3 regions of the Actinoplanes ianthinogenes genome follow, and region 3 is predicted to be linked to each of the others. Evidence: riboswitches for the same ligand, from Rfam matches in the RefSeq annotation. Region 3 holds a riboswitch; each other region holds the start of a gene.
The links. Region 3 has a riboswitch for cobalamin ahead of Aiant_RS22265 (ABC transporter substrate-binding protein). Riboswitches for the same ligand answer to the same signal wherever they lie in the genome.

Region 1 (4,439 bases), 3.8 Mb from region 3:
CTGCTGATGAACGGTGAGCTGCCGACCGAGGCGCAGCTGCGCGACTTCGCCGACAAGATCCGGGTCCACACGCTGCTCCAGGAGGAGATGCGGACCTTCTTCTCCGGCTTCCCGCGGGACGCGCACCCGATGGCGGTGCTCTCGTCGGCGGTGACCGCGCTGTCCACGTTCTACCAGGACGCGCTCGACCCGCTGGACGACGAGCAGGTGGATATCTCCGCAATCCGGCTGATGGCGAAACTTCCGACGATCGCGGCGTACGCGTACAAGAAGTCGATCGGCCACCCGCTGCCGTACCCGGACAACTCGCTCGACTACGTTGAGAACTTTCTGCGTCTGACGTTCGGCCTGCCGACCGTCAACTACGACGTCGACCCCAAGGTCGCGAAGATCCTCGACATGCTGTTCATCCTGCACGCCGACCACGAGCAGAACTGCTCCACGTCGTCCGTGCGGCTGGTCGGCTCGGCTCAGGCGAACCTGTTCGCCTCGATCTCGGCCGGCATCAACGCGCTGTCCGGCCCGCTGCACGGCGGCGCCAACGCGGCGGTGCTCGAGATGCTCGAGCAGATCCGCAAGGACGGCGGCGACGTCAACTCGTTCGTCACCCGGGTGAAGAACAAGGAAAAGGGCGTCAAGCTCATGGGCTTCGGCCACCGGGTCTACAAGAATTACGACCCGCGCGCCGCCATCGTCAAGAAGGCCGCCCAGGAGATGCTCTCCACGCTGGACACGCCGGACCCGCTGCTGGACATCGCGTTCCAGCTCGAGGAGATCGCGCTCAACGACGACTACTTCGTCTCCCGCAAGCTGTACCCGAACGTCGACTTCTACACCGGCCTGATCTACAAGGCCATGGGCTTCCCGACGAAGATGTTCACGGTGCTGTTCGCTATCGGTCGTCTGCCCGGCTGGATCGCCCAGTGGCGCGAGATGATGCACGACCCGGCCAACAAGATCGGTCGCCCGCGGCAGATCTACACCGGTTCGCCGGTGCGCGACTTCACCCCGATGTCGCAGCGCTGAAAATCGGCGCGGACTCGGAGGCGGAGCCCGACCCGAATAAGTGCGAAGTGCGCCCCACCGGTTTTCCGGTGGGGCGTTTTTCGGTCTCCGGTATTCCTTGACAGTTATATACGCGTAGCGGCATGTTGGAGGGGTGGACGTTCTGGAGGTGCTCGCCGAACCGGCCCGCCGGCGCATCGTCGACGCGCTGCTGACCCGCGAGGCGAGCGTCGGTGACCTGGTCGGGGCGCTCGGGATGAGTCAGCCCGCGGTCTCCAAACACCTGCGGGTGCTGCGCGAGGCCGGCGTCGTCTCGGTGCGCGCGCAGGCCCAGCAGCGGATCTACCGCCTCGAAGGTGCGCCGTTCCGGGCGCTCGACGCATGGCTGCGGCCGTACCGGAAATTGTGGGACCGCCACCTGGACGCCCTCGAGCGACATCTCGCGCCGACAACCTCGGAGGAGGAACCGTGACCGGACCACTCGCCGATGCCCGCGTGGCCGCCGACGGCGACCGCTGGACCCTGATCTTCGTCCGTGACCTGCCGCAGCCGCCCGAGCAGGTGTGGCCCGCGCTGGTCGACCCGGAGCGCCTGGACCGCTGGGCGCCCTTCACCGCCTCCCGTGCCCTGACCGAAACCGGCCCCGCCACGCTGACCATGGTCGACGGCGACGACCGCACCGCGCTGCCCGCGACGGTGCGCCGGGTGGAGCCGCCGCACCTGCTCGAATACACGTGGGGCGAGGATCTGCTGCGCTGGGAGCTGGCGCCGGTCGAGGGCGGCACCCGGCTCACCCTGCGGCACACGCTGGCCGATCGGGACATGGACGCGATGGTCGCGGCCGGCTGGCACCTGTGCGCGGACGTGCTGGCCCGCCTGCTGGCCGGCGAGCCGGTCACCGCGATCCGCGGCCGGGACGCGATGCGCCACGGCTGGGCGGAGCTGCGCGACCGGTACGCCGAACTCTTCGCCTAGCCGAGCTGACGTAGGGTCGCGATCATGACCGTAATCGGACTTCAGCGCCTTATCGTGTCGGTAGCGGACCTGTCCCGGAGCCGGGCCCTCTACCAGGACGTTCTCGGTCTCGTGGAGAAGGCGGCCTTCGGGGACGTCGTCGCGTTCGAGGTGCCGGGCACGACCACCGAGCTGCTGCTGCACCAGCGGCCGCCGACCGCCGGCCTGGCCGGGGTGGCGATCAGTTTCCGGGTGGACGACGTCGACGCGACCACCGCGGCCGCCGAGAAGACCGGGGCCACCGTGATCGACGCGCCGGAGGACCAGCCGTGGGGTGAGCGGCAGGCGGTGCTCAGCGACGCCGACGGGCACGTGCTCTGCCTGGTCTCGGTGTGACCTTGGTGATCTCGCTGCTCGTTGTTTGACGGGCTGGGGGCCGGATCGGAAAGATGGGGCGCGAGCGGTTGCGGAGGAACCCGGTGCGAGTCCGGGACGGTCCCGCCACTGTGACCGGGGAGCGACCCGCTGACGAGACAGCACGCCACGGCCCGACCGGCGGGCCGGAAGGCGAGCGGGGAACGGCGATCCGGGAGTCAGGAGACTCCGGCCGCTCGTGACGACCGACGCGCGGGCGTGGACACCCGCCGGGAGGGAAACCCCTGTGACAACTCCGTACCCGTTCTCGGCCGTGGTCGGCCTGGACGACCTGCGCCTCGCCCTGCTGCTCACGTCGGTCTCGCCGGCCGTGGGCGGGGTGCTGGTCCGCGGCGAGAAGGGCACCGCCAAGAGCACGGTCGTCCGCGCCCTGGCCGCCCTGCTCCCGCCGGTCACGGTGGTCCGCGGCTGCCGCTTCGCCTGCGACCCGGCCGCACCGGACCCGGAGTGCCCGGACGGCCCGCACGCCGCCGACACCCCCGCCGCGCACCGCCCGGCCAACCTGGTCGAGCTGCCGGTCGGAGCCACCGAGGACCGGGTCGTCGGCACCCTCGACATCCAGCGTGCCCTGGCCGACGGCGTCAAGGCGTACGAGCCCGGCCTGCTGGCCGCCGCCCACCGCGGCGTCCTCTACGTCGACGAGGTCAACCTCCTCCCGGACCACCTGGTCGACCTGCTCCTGGACGCCGCGGCGATGGGCCGCGCCCACGTCGAGCGCGACGGCGTCTCGGTCAAACACGCCGCCCGCTTCCTGCTGGTCGGCACCATGAATCCGGAGGAGGGCGAACCCCGCCCCCAGCTGGTCGACCGGTTCGGCCTGGTGGTCACGGTCGCCGCCCCGCGCGACGCCACCCAGCGCGCCGAGGTGGTCCGCCGCCGCCTCGCCTACGAGCTGGACCCGGCCACCTTCGCCGCCCGGTTCGCCGCCGACGAGCGGGAGTACGCGGCCCGGATCGCGGCGGCCCGCGCCATCCTGCCGACGGTGGTCCTGCCCGACGCCGAACTCGACCGGATCGCCCGGGTCTGCCTGGCGTACGGGGTCGACGGCATGCGCGCGGACATCGTGGTGGCCCGCTGCGCGGTCGCGATGGCGGCCTGGCACGGCCGTGACCGGGTGACCGCCGACGACGTGCGGGACGCGGCCCGGCTGGCGCTGCCGCATCGCCGTCGCACCGATCCGCTGGATCCGCCCGGGACCGACGAGGAGAAGCTGGACCAGGCTCTCGCCGAGGCCGAGCGTCAGGCCCGGGAGGATCTCGAACGCCAGGCCGAGGAGCAGCAGGCGGGGGATGACACCTCTGGTGATGGGCCGGACGATCAGCAGCCGGACGACGATCCGGACGGCGGTCCCGACGGCCCGGACAGCGGCCCCGGCGGCCCGGACAGCGGGCCCGGTGGTCCCGGCGGCGGCCTTCCTCCCGGTGGCCCGCGGGCTGAAGCGCCTTCGCCCGCCGACAACCCGCCGCCGAGCGGCGAGAGTCCGCAGGGCGGCGCCGCGGCCCCGGCCCAGGCCGGCGCCGCGTTCCGGCCACGCACGCTGCGGATCACCGCCCTCGGCGAGGGTGGCCACACGGGCAAGCGCTCCCCGGCCTACGCCCGCCGGGGCCGCGTCGTCGGCTCCCGCAAACCCCTCGGCAAACTCGCCGGCGCTCCACACCTCCCCGCCACCCTCCGTGCCGCCCTGCATCGCGCCGCCCTGGCCGCCGGTCAGGCGACGGTCGCCGACAGCCGCGAGCCGGTCGGTGACCTCAATCCGATGAACGCCGGCGCGCCGGTGGGCGACGGCGGACCGATGAACGCCAGCGGGCCGGTGGGCGACGGCGGGCCTTTCGGTGACCGTGGGCTGGTGGGTGACGGCGGGCCTTTCGGTGACCGTGGGCTGGTGGGTCACGGCGGGCCTTTCGGTGACCGTGGGCTGGTGGGTCACGGCGGGCCTATCGGTGACCGTGGGCTGGTGGGTCACGGCGGGCCTTTCGGCGACCGTGGGCTGGTGGGTGACGGTCGGCCTTTCGGCGACCGTGGGCCGGTGGGCGACCGCGGCGGGA
Region 2 (4,439 bases), 280 kb from region 3:
CGGCAGGCCGGCGATGTCCTGGACCGAACCCTCGGCCCGTTTGATCGCCTCCCGGATCTCCGCGGTCCACAGGCCGCGCGCCTTCAGCTCGCGCACCAGGTAGGTGTTGATCTGGAGGAACTCGCCGGACATGGTCTCCCGCTTGAACAGGTTGGAGACCTGCGGCTCGATGCACTCGTAGCAGCCGGCGATCGACGCGATCGTGGCGGTCGGCGCGATCGCGATCAGCAGCGAGTTGCGCAGGCCGTCCGCCGCGATCCGCTCCTTGACCGCGGCCCAGCGCTCGGGCTGGCCGAGCGGCGCGCCCCACAGCTCGGGGTGCAGGTCGCCCCGCGCGGCGCGGGTCTCGGCGAAGGCCGGATGCGGCCCGAACCGCGCGGCGAGCTCGGCCGACGCCTCCAGCGCGGTCAGCAGGATCTCCTCCTGCACCCGGGTGGACAGCTCCTTGGCGGCCGGCGAGTCGAACGGCAGGCGCAGCGTGAAGAACGCGTCCTGGAGGCCCATCAGGCCGAGGCCGACCGGACGCCAGCGCGGGTTCGACGCGGCGGCCTGCTGGGACGGGTAGTAGTTGATGTCGATCACCCGGTCCAGGAAGACCACCGCGGTGCGCACGGTCGCCCGCAGCCGCTCCCAGTCCACGCCGCCGGCGGTGGTGTGCGCGCCCAGGTTGATCGAGCCGAGGTTGCAGACGGCCGTCTCGTCGTCGCTGTTCACCTCGAGGATCTCGGTGCACAGGTTGGAGAGGTGGATCGTGTTGCCGGGCGCGCCGGTCTGGTTGGACAGCGCGTTCGACCGGTCCTTGAAGGTCATCCAGCCGTTGCCGGTCTGCGCCAGGGTGCGCATCATCCGGCCGTACAGATCGCGGGCCTTGACGGTCCGGACCGCCTTCTTCTCCGCATTCCGATAGGCCTCGGTGAATGCGTCGCCGAACAGGTCGGGCAACTCGGGGGCGTCCGACGGGTCGATCAGCGACCACTGTTCGTCAGCCTCCACCCGACGCATGAACTCGTCCGGGATCCAGTTCGCCAAATTCAAGTTATGCGTACGCCGTGAGTCCTCGCCCGTGTTGTCCCGCAGCTCCAGGAACTCCTCGACGTCGGGGTGCCAGGGCTCCAGGTAGACGCAGGCCGCGCCCTTGCGCCGGCCACCCTGGTTGACCGCGGCGACCCCGGCGTCCAGGGTCTTCAGGAACGGGACGATGCCGTTGGACTTGCCGTTGGTGCCGCGGATCAGCGCGCCCCGGCCGCGGACCCGGGACCAGGCGATGCCGATGCCGCCGGAGAACTTCGACAGCTTGGCGACCTGGTGGTACCGCTCGTAGATCGAGTCCAGCTCGTCCTTGGGCGAGTCGACCAGGAAGCACGAGGACATCTGGGTGTGCCGGGTGCCGGAGTTGAACAGGGTGGGTGAGCTGGGCAGATAGGCGAGGCTCGACATGAGGCGGTAGAAGCCGATCGCCTCGTCGGGGGTTTGCGACAGCCCGCAGGCCACTCTCAGCAGCCAGTACTGAGGGGTCTCGATGGGGACGCGCTTGGTGGGGTGGCGCAGCAGGTAGCGGTCGGCGACGGTGCGAAGGCCGAAATACTCGAAGCGCAGGTCCGCGCTCACGTCGATCGCCACGTCCAGTTTGTCCCGAAATTTCGTTACAAAGGCTAGAGTGTCGTCGCCGATCAGGCCTTCAGTGTGGCCCAGCGTGATGGACTCGCTGAACGTCGTGACGCCCTGCTCGCGCACCTCCTGCTCGACCAGGTCGATGAGCAGCCGGGCGGCCAGCTTCGAATACTGCGGCTCCTCGCCGATCAGCTCGGCGGCCGTCTGGATGGAGAGTTTGTCCAGCTCCTCGGTGGTGGCGCCGTCGTAGAGGCCGCTGATCGTCTTGGTCGCCACCCGCAGCGGATCGACCTCGTCCAGCCCGGTGATCCAGCGCTCCACCGCCGCCACGATCCGATTGACGTCGACCGGCGTCAGCTCGCCGTTGCGCTTGCGCACCTGCATGACCTGCCGGCGCTGTCCCGGCACGCTGGTTTTCTCCGGTGTGAGCGTCATGGCCCTCATCCCTCGCGAGTCGCCGCGCGGGAAGACACCGACACTCCCCTCCGGGCGCACGGAGGTCGCGAGGGCGTCAGCCGTCCCACGCGGCCTTCGACCGCCGCACACGGTCGTGTGCGGCGCGCTGGCAGGTCTTCGGACTCGTGGGCGTTTCGCACGTGCCTACTGGCCGTCGCTTCCCAGGCTCGCACCCAGTGCTTGTGTGACGGCGGTCGTTCCCACTCACCGCTGCGGGGCAGTCCCGGTTTCCCACCGGGTTCCCTGTTGCCTCGACCGTCCACTAGGGATGGGCGAACCAGCTGCGAGGGACACTATATATGGGCACGGTCCGCGACACGCAACGCCACATGGTGTGTCGCACATCCGCCGCCCGAGCACGCCGAGACGATTAGTTGAGTTTCCAAAAATTATGCATCGGATCCCTTTCGTCGAATTGTCATACATCACAATGATCGTCGCCGACCCCCGGTTCAAAACGGTCGGGCGGGCACGAACCATCACCGCCGGCATGCGGAACATGCCGATCAAACCCAATTCTTCGGTACGGCCGATTGCTGCCTCAGCAGTGCTGACTGTCCGAAAGCACCGAATCGGCGGCGGGCAATGGGTTGCTAACGTCCCTGGCGTCGCATCGGGAGGTACGGGGGCCCGCATGCGGCAACGCATCCACTAGGTATCTGGCCTGTGACGATGCTGCTCGCTTCGGATCTCCAACGCTCGAACCCGGGCATCGCCATGCCCAGAAGCGGCACCAGAAAAGCCTCCTCGTCATACCGAGATCGGGACCATGAACCTCATCAAACCTGCTGTCGCCCTGCTCAGCACCGCTGCCATTGCTGCCACGCTGCTGTCCGGGCCTACCGCCGCGTCGGCCGCACCGCTCGGGACCGAGTCCCCGGAGGCGACCGCTTCCGTCGTCCGCGCCGCCGGCAACGACCCGTCCGCGCCGGTGGTCCGCCTCTCCTCGACAGGCGATACCTTCACCGGCGCCGCGGTGTCCGTCAGCAAGGACGCGGACAGTCCGGTCGTCATCGGCACCGGTACGGCTGACACCATCGCGCTGACGCTTCCCAAGGTCACCGGGAGCGCCACGGTGCAGACGGCGGACGGCACCCTGGTGCGTCCCGGCCGCAGCGCCTCGACGGCCGTTCAGGCGCTGGCCGACGGCCACGTCCGCGCGCTGGTGACGCTCCACGACGCCAAGGCGCCGAAGGCGTACGACTTCGACTTCGACCTGCCGTCCGGCGCGAAGCTGGAGCCGGCCGGCGACGGTGGCCTGGACATCGTCACGGCGGACGGCGCCGTCGTGCTGGGCGCCGTCGCGGCGCCATGGGCCAAGGATCGCACCGGCAAGTCGCTGCACACCTGGTACGAGGTTGACGGTGGCACGGTCACGCAGCACATCGACACCGCGGGCGCCCTGTACCCGGTCGTGGCCGACCCCGACGTGGTCAAGTTCTGCGGCGGCGTGACCTGCTCGTTCTACTGGAAGCGGTCGGCTACGAAGGCTCTCCAGGGCACGCTCGGCGCGGGTGGCAGCGCCGCCGGCATCATCGCCGGTGCCACCGGGTGCGCCAAGATCCCGGTGCCCGTCGCTGCCGGAGCCTGCGCCGCCGCCGTAGTCGTGTCCGGTGTCGCGGCCGCTTACGAGATCAACAAGGCGGCGAACCGGAAGGGTTGCTTCGTCGTTCGGATCAACATGGTGCAGGCGGTGCTGCCGACGCAGCAGATCGCGGCGGTCAGCTTCGACGACGTGCCCTCCACCAACAAGAACTGCAAGGCCTAGGAGCACGCGGAGGTTCAGTCAGATGAAGTGGACCATGGCATTCCTGCTGTTCGCCGTGCACATGTGGGCGCAGCAGGCGGCACCGTCTGATCGGCCACGTGCCTGGGCCGGCATCGCCGTCTACGCCGGCATCGCGGGCTCGGTGGGAGCGATCCTGCTGTCCCTCATCGCGCTCGTATTCCGGGTGGACCTGCTGGACGCGGCCATCTACGGCTTCTGCGTCTCGGGCATCGTCTGGTCGATCGGCTGGCGGTACAGCAAGCGCGGGTGAGGAGAACGGCGGGGCGCTTTTCGAGAAAGCGCCCCGCCGTTGCCTCAGATCACGCGCAGGGGCCGAGGTCCTGCCACTGCTCGGTCCAGCCCGGCTCCGAGCCCTGCGTCCAGTACCGCGCCTTCCAGAGGTGCTTGCCCTGGCCGGACGGCGGGCCGCTGGGGTCGCCGTACTTGCTCTTCTCGTGCTTGACCAGGTTGCCGCCCAGGTACACCGAGCTGAACTGCCACTCCGGCGCGTCCGAGCATCCGGTCGCCGGCGGCTGCGAGGTCGGCGGGGTGGACGACGGCGTCGAGGACGGGGTCACCGGCGGGGTGGTCGGCGTCGAGCACG
Region 3 (4,439 bases):
TCTGCTCCGCCAGCTGCGCCTACTGCTCCTTCCAGCGCAAGCCGGGGGAGAAGGACGCCTACACGATGCGCATCGACGAGGCCGTCCGCAAGGCCAAGGAGATGGAGGACGAGCAGCTCACCGAGCTGCACATCGTCAACGGCCTGCACCCCACCCTGCCCTGGCGGTATTACCCCAAGGTCCTGCGCGAGCTGAAAGCCGCGCTGCCCAACGTGAAGCTCAAGTGCTTCACCGCCACCGAGGTCCAGTGGTTCGAGAAGATCAGCGGCCTGTCCGCCAGTGAGATCCTCGACGAGCTGATGGACGCCGGGCTGGAGTCGCTGACCGGCGGCGGCGCCGAGATCTTCGACTGGGAGGTCCGGCAGCACATCGTCGACCACGCCTGCCACTGGGAGGACTGGTCGCGGATCCACCGGCTGGCCCACGAGAAAGGCATGCGGACTCCGGCCACCATGCTCTACGGGCACATCGAGGAGCCCCGGCACCGGGTCGACCACGTGCTGCGCCTGCGCGAGTTGCAGGACGAGACCGGTGGCTTCGCCGTCTTCATCCCGCTGCGCTATCAGCACGACTTCCACGACTCGGCGGACGGCAAGATCCGTAACCGGATCCAGGAGCGCACCACGATGGCCGCCCCGGCCGAGTCGCTGAAGACGTTCGCCGTCTCCCGCCTGCTGTTCGACAACGTGCCGCACGTCAAGTGCTTCTGGGTCATGCACGGCCTGTCGGTCGCCCAGCTCTCGCTGAACTTCGGGGCCGACGACCTGGACGGCTCGGTGGTGGAATACAAGATCACCCACGACGCCGACTCGTACGGCACGCCGAACACGATGCACCGCGACGACCTGCTGGACCTGATCTGGGACGCCGGTTTCCAGCCGGTCGAGCGCAACACGCGCTACGAGGTCGTCCGGGAGTATGACAAGCCCACCAGCCTGGCCGAGCGGCGCAGTGAGCCGCAGAAGGTCTGGGCCTAGGGTTCCGGAGATGACTCAGCAGCGCGGCAAAGGCGGTCTGCGGCGCACCGCGGGGCCGGTGGAGACGGTCGGTGATCTGCTCGGCGCCTCGTTCGCCGGGCTGGTCGTCGGCATCGCGGTGGTGCTCGTCCTGGAGGGCATCCTGGCGCTGAGCAGGGTGGCCGAGTTCGGCCAGACCAACGGCTGGCTGATCCTGATCCTGCCGACCTGGCTGTTCGTCGAGCAGTTCCGGGCGCAGGGCTTCGGCGCCGACCGGGTGCTGGCCGCGGCGCTCGGCATCGGGTTCGGCGCCGCCGCGGGCATGACGGTCGCCGGTGTCGTCGCGCCGTACACTCCACCCCTGGTGAGCGGCGGTGCCGGCGCCGTGGCCGCTACGGTCGTGTACTGCTTCGTCTGGTTCTACGGCCTCCGCTGGCTCCGTCAGCGGTCCGGCTGAGGGAGAGAGATCATGAGTCCCGCCGTCAAGTACACGCTGGGCCGCCTCGGCCTGTTCGTGGTGGTGTTCGCCGCGCTCTTCCCGCTGCCGCTGAACATCCTCGTCAAGGTGATGATCGCGTTCGTCGCCTCGGCCGGGTTCGCGTTCTTCCTGCTCCGCAAGTGGCGCGACCAGATGGCCGAGCAACTCGGCTCGGCGGCCGAGCGCCGCTCCGCGGAGAAGGCGCGGCTGCGCTCCGCCCTGGCGGGAGACGACGAGGCCGCCGCGGCCGGTGACCGGGTCGCCGCGGCCGACGCCGGTGGAAAGACCGCCGACGAGAAGACCGCCGGTGGAAAGACCGCCGGGGAGACCGCCGCGGATGCGAAGGCCGGCGACGCCAGCGGCGAAAAGAGCGAGGACAAGAGCGAGGCCGGTAAGTAACGCCCGCAAGCGCCCGCGGACGTGTCCGACGGAACAGACCCTGAGGTCGAGCGACGGCCGGCGCCGCTCTGGGATAGCGTTTCAGGGACCGCGCCGCAGCGAAGCCGGTGTGAAACCGGAGCTGTCCCGCAACTGTGATCCCTCCATGTGAGGTCTAGCCAGGTCGCCTGGGAGCGGTCGCGAACCCACGCTCCCGGGGAGGGGCGTCTCGCAGGCGGCGGCCCCGGGCCCTGTCGGCGATGCACCACACCCGACCGACAGGAGGACCTCGATGAAGCGCGCGCTTCTCGCCGCCACCACGGCGGCCGCACTGCTGCTCACCGGCTGCGGCAGCAAGGACAGCACCGACAAGTCGCCGGAGCCCGGACAGGCGAGCGCGGCCGCCAGCTTCCCGGCCACGGTCGGCTCGCTGACCCTGGACAAGCGGCCCGAGAAGATCGTCTCGCTGAGCCCCACCGCCACCGAGATGCTCTTCGCCATCGGCGCCGGTCCCCAGGTCACCGCGGTCGACGACCAGTCCGACTACCCGGCCGACGCGCCCAAGACCGACCTCTCCGGCTTCAAGCCGAACGCCGAGGCGATCGCCGCCAAGGATCCGGACCTGGTGGTGCTCTCCGGCGACGCCGACCAGATCGTCGCCCAGCTCGGCAAACTCAAGATCCCGGTGTTCCTGTCGCCGGCCGCGCAGACCCTGGACGACACCTACCGGGAGATCGCCGAGTTCGGCACGCTGACCGGGCACAGCAGCGAGGCCACCAAGCTCAACGAGCAGATGAAGGCCGAGATCGACCAGGTGGTCAAGGCGGTCCCGGCGCGCACCAAGCCGCTCAGCTACTACTACGAGCTCGGCCCGGAGCTGTACTCCGCCACCTCGAAGACCTTCATCGGCGGGGTGTTCGACCTGTTCGCGATGACCAACGTGGCCGACCCGGCGGACGCCGACGGCAGCAAGGGCGGTTATCCGCAGCTCTCCGCGGAGGCGCTGGTCAAGGCGAACCCGGACACCATCTTCCTGGCCGACACCCAGTGCTGCCAGCAGTCCGCCGACACGGTCGGGGCGCGCAGCGGCTGGTCGTCGATCACGGCGGTGCGGAAGAAGCAGATCTATCCGCTGGACGACGACATCGCCTCGCGCTGGGGTCCCCGTACCGTGGATCTTGTGAAGGCCGTGGCCGACGCGGTGAGCAAGGTTCCGGCGTCATGAGACCGGCCGGGCTCCGCCCGGCCTGGCTGGCGGCCGGTGTGCTGGCCGTGCTGGTCGCGGTCGTCGCCGGCCTCGCCTTCGGCTCGGTCTCGCTGCCGCCCGGCGCGGTCGCGGTCGAGTTGCTCAACCTGATCCCCGGGGTGGATCTGCACAGCGGCCTCACCGAGCGGGAGGTCGCCATCCTCACCGAGCTGCGGCTGCCCCGGGTGGTGCTCGGTCTCCTGGTCGGCGCGATGCTGTCCCTGGCCGGCGCCGCCTACCAGGGCGCGTTCCGCAATCCGCTGGCCGATCCGCACCTGCTCGGCGTCGCCGCCGGGGCCGGGCTCGGGGTGACCGCGGTGATCGTGCTGCGCCCGGCCGCCGGCGCGACGGGCGGGCTGCCGCTCGGCGTACCGGTGGCGGCCTTTCTCGGCGGCCTGATCGCGGTCGCCATGACCTGGATCCTCGGCGCCACCGGTGGCCGGGACCGATCACCCAGCACGCTGATCCTGGCCGGGGTCGCGGTCTCCGCGTTCCTCGCCGCGATGCAGACCTACCTGTTGCAGCGGCACGTCGAGTCGCTGCGCGAGGTGTACTCCTGGCTGCTCGGCCGGCTGGCCACCGCGGGCTGGCACGACGTCCTGGTGGTCCTGCCCTACACCGTGCTGACCGCGGCCATCGTCCTCACTCAGCGCCGCGAGCTCGACGTGCTCACCGTCGGCGACGAGGAGGCGTCCAGCCTCGGCCTGCACCCGCAGCGCAGCCGCTACCTGCTGATCATCGCGGCGTCGCTGGGCACCGCCGCGGCGGTCTCGGTCTCCGGCCTGATCGGCTTCGTCGGCATCATCGTCCCGCACACGGTGCGCCTGCTCACCGGCCCGAGCTACCGCTCGCTGCTGCCGCTGTCGCTGCTGTTCGGCGCGGCCTTCCTGACCCTCACCGACCTGCTGGCCCGGGTCGCCGGCGGGGCCGCGGAGATCCCGATCGGGGTGGTCACCGCGTTCCTCGGCGCGCCCTTCTTCATCGTGGTCATGCGCACCAGCCGCGGGATCACGACATGACCGCCCCGGCGATCATGGTCAACGACCTGACGGTACGCCTGGACGACGCCCTCATCGTCGACCACGTGGACCTCGAAGTCGCCGTCGGCGAGTGGGTAACCGTGATCGGCCCGAACGGCGCCGGCAAGTCCACCGCCCTGCGCGCCGTGGCCGGCCTGCTCCCCTTCCAGGGCACCGTCCACCTGCACGGCCGCGCGGTCGACCGCCTGCACCGCCGGGACCGCGCCAAGACCATCGCCGTGGTCGTCCAGAGTCCCGTGGTACCACCCGCTATGACCGTTTTCGACTACGTCCTCCTGGGTCGGACCCCGTACATCCCGCCGCTCGGCCGCGAGTCTGCCGCCGACCTGGCCGTGGTCGAC

Region 1: linked by a shared signal. The riboswitch ahead of Aiant_RS45415 (VWA domain-containing protein) and the one ahead of Aiant_RS22265 (ABC transporter substrate-binding protein) in region 3 are both predicted to bind cobalamin.
Region 2: linked by a shared signal. The riboswitch ahead of Aiant_RS23555 (ribonucleoside-diphosphate reductase subunit alpha) and the one ahead of Aiant_RS22265 (ABC transporter substrate-binding protein) in region 3 are both predicted to bind cobalamin.

The regions. Positions count from the first base shown of each region.
Region 1 is NZ_AP023356.1:1,155,032-1,159,470, reverse strand. Features, by position in the region: gene Aiant_RS05340 (citrate synthase) at 1-1,026, shown strand, start outside; gene Aiant_RS05335 (ArsR/SmtB family transcription factor) at 1,160-1,477, shown strand; gene Aiant_RS05330 (SRPBCC family protein) at 1,474-1,980, shown strand; gene Aiant_RS05325 (VOC family protein) at 2,005-2,355, shown strand; cobalamin riboswitch at 2,430-2,562, shown strand; gene Aiant_RS45415 (VWA domain-containing protein) at 2,573-4,439, shown strand, end outside.
Region 2 is NZ_AP023356.1:5,223,807-5,228,245, reverse strand. Features, by position in the region: gene Aiant_RS23555 (ribonucleoside-diphosphate reductase subunit alpha) at 1-2,046, opposite strand, end outside; cobalamin riboswitch at 2,159-2,364, opposite strand; gene Aiant_RS23550 (hypothetical protein) at 2,837-3,835, shown strand; gene Aiant_RS23545 (hypothetical protein) at 3,858-4,106, shown strand; gene Aiant_RS23540 (glycosyl hydrolase) at 4,156-4,439, opposite strand, start outside.
Region 3 is NZ_AP023356.1:4,939,515-4,943,953, forward strand. Features, by position in the region: gene mqnE (aminofutalosine synthase MqnE) at 1-977, shown strand, start outside; gene Aiant_RS22255 (hypothetical protein) at 988-1,413, shown strand; gene Aiant_RS22260 (DUF4229 domain-containing protein) at 1,426-1,833, shown strand; cobalamin riboswitch at 1,887-2,019, shown strand; gene Aiant_RS22265 (ABC transporter substrate-binding protein) at 2,105-3,037, shown strand; gene Aiant_RS22270 (FecCD family ABC transporter permease) at 3,034-4,077, shown strand; gene Aiant_RS22275 (ABC transporter ATP-binding protein) at 4,074-4,439, shown strand, end outside.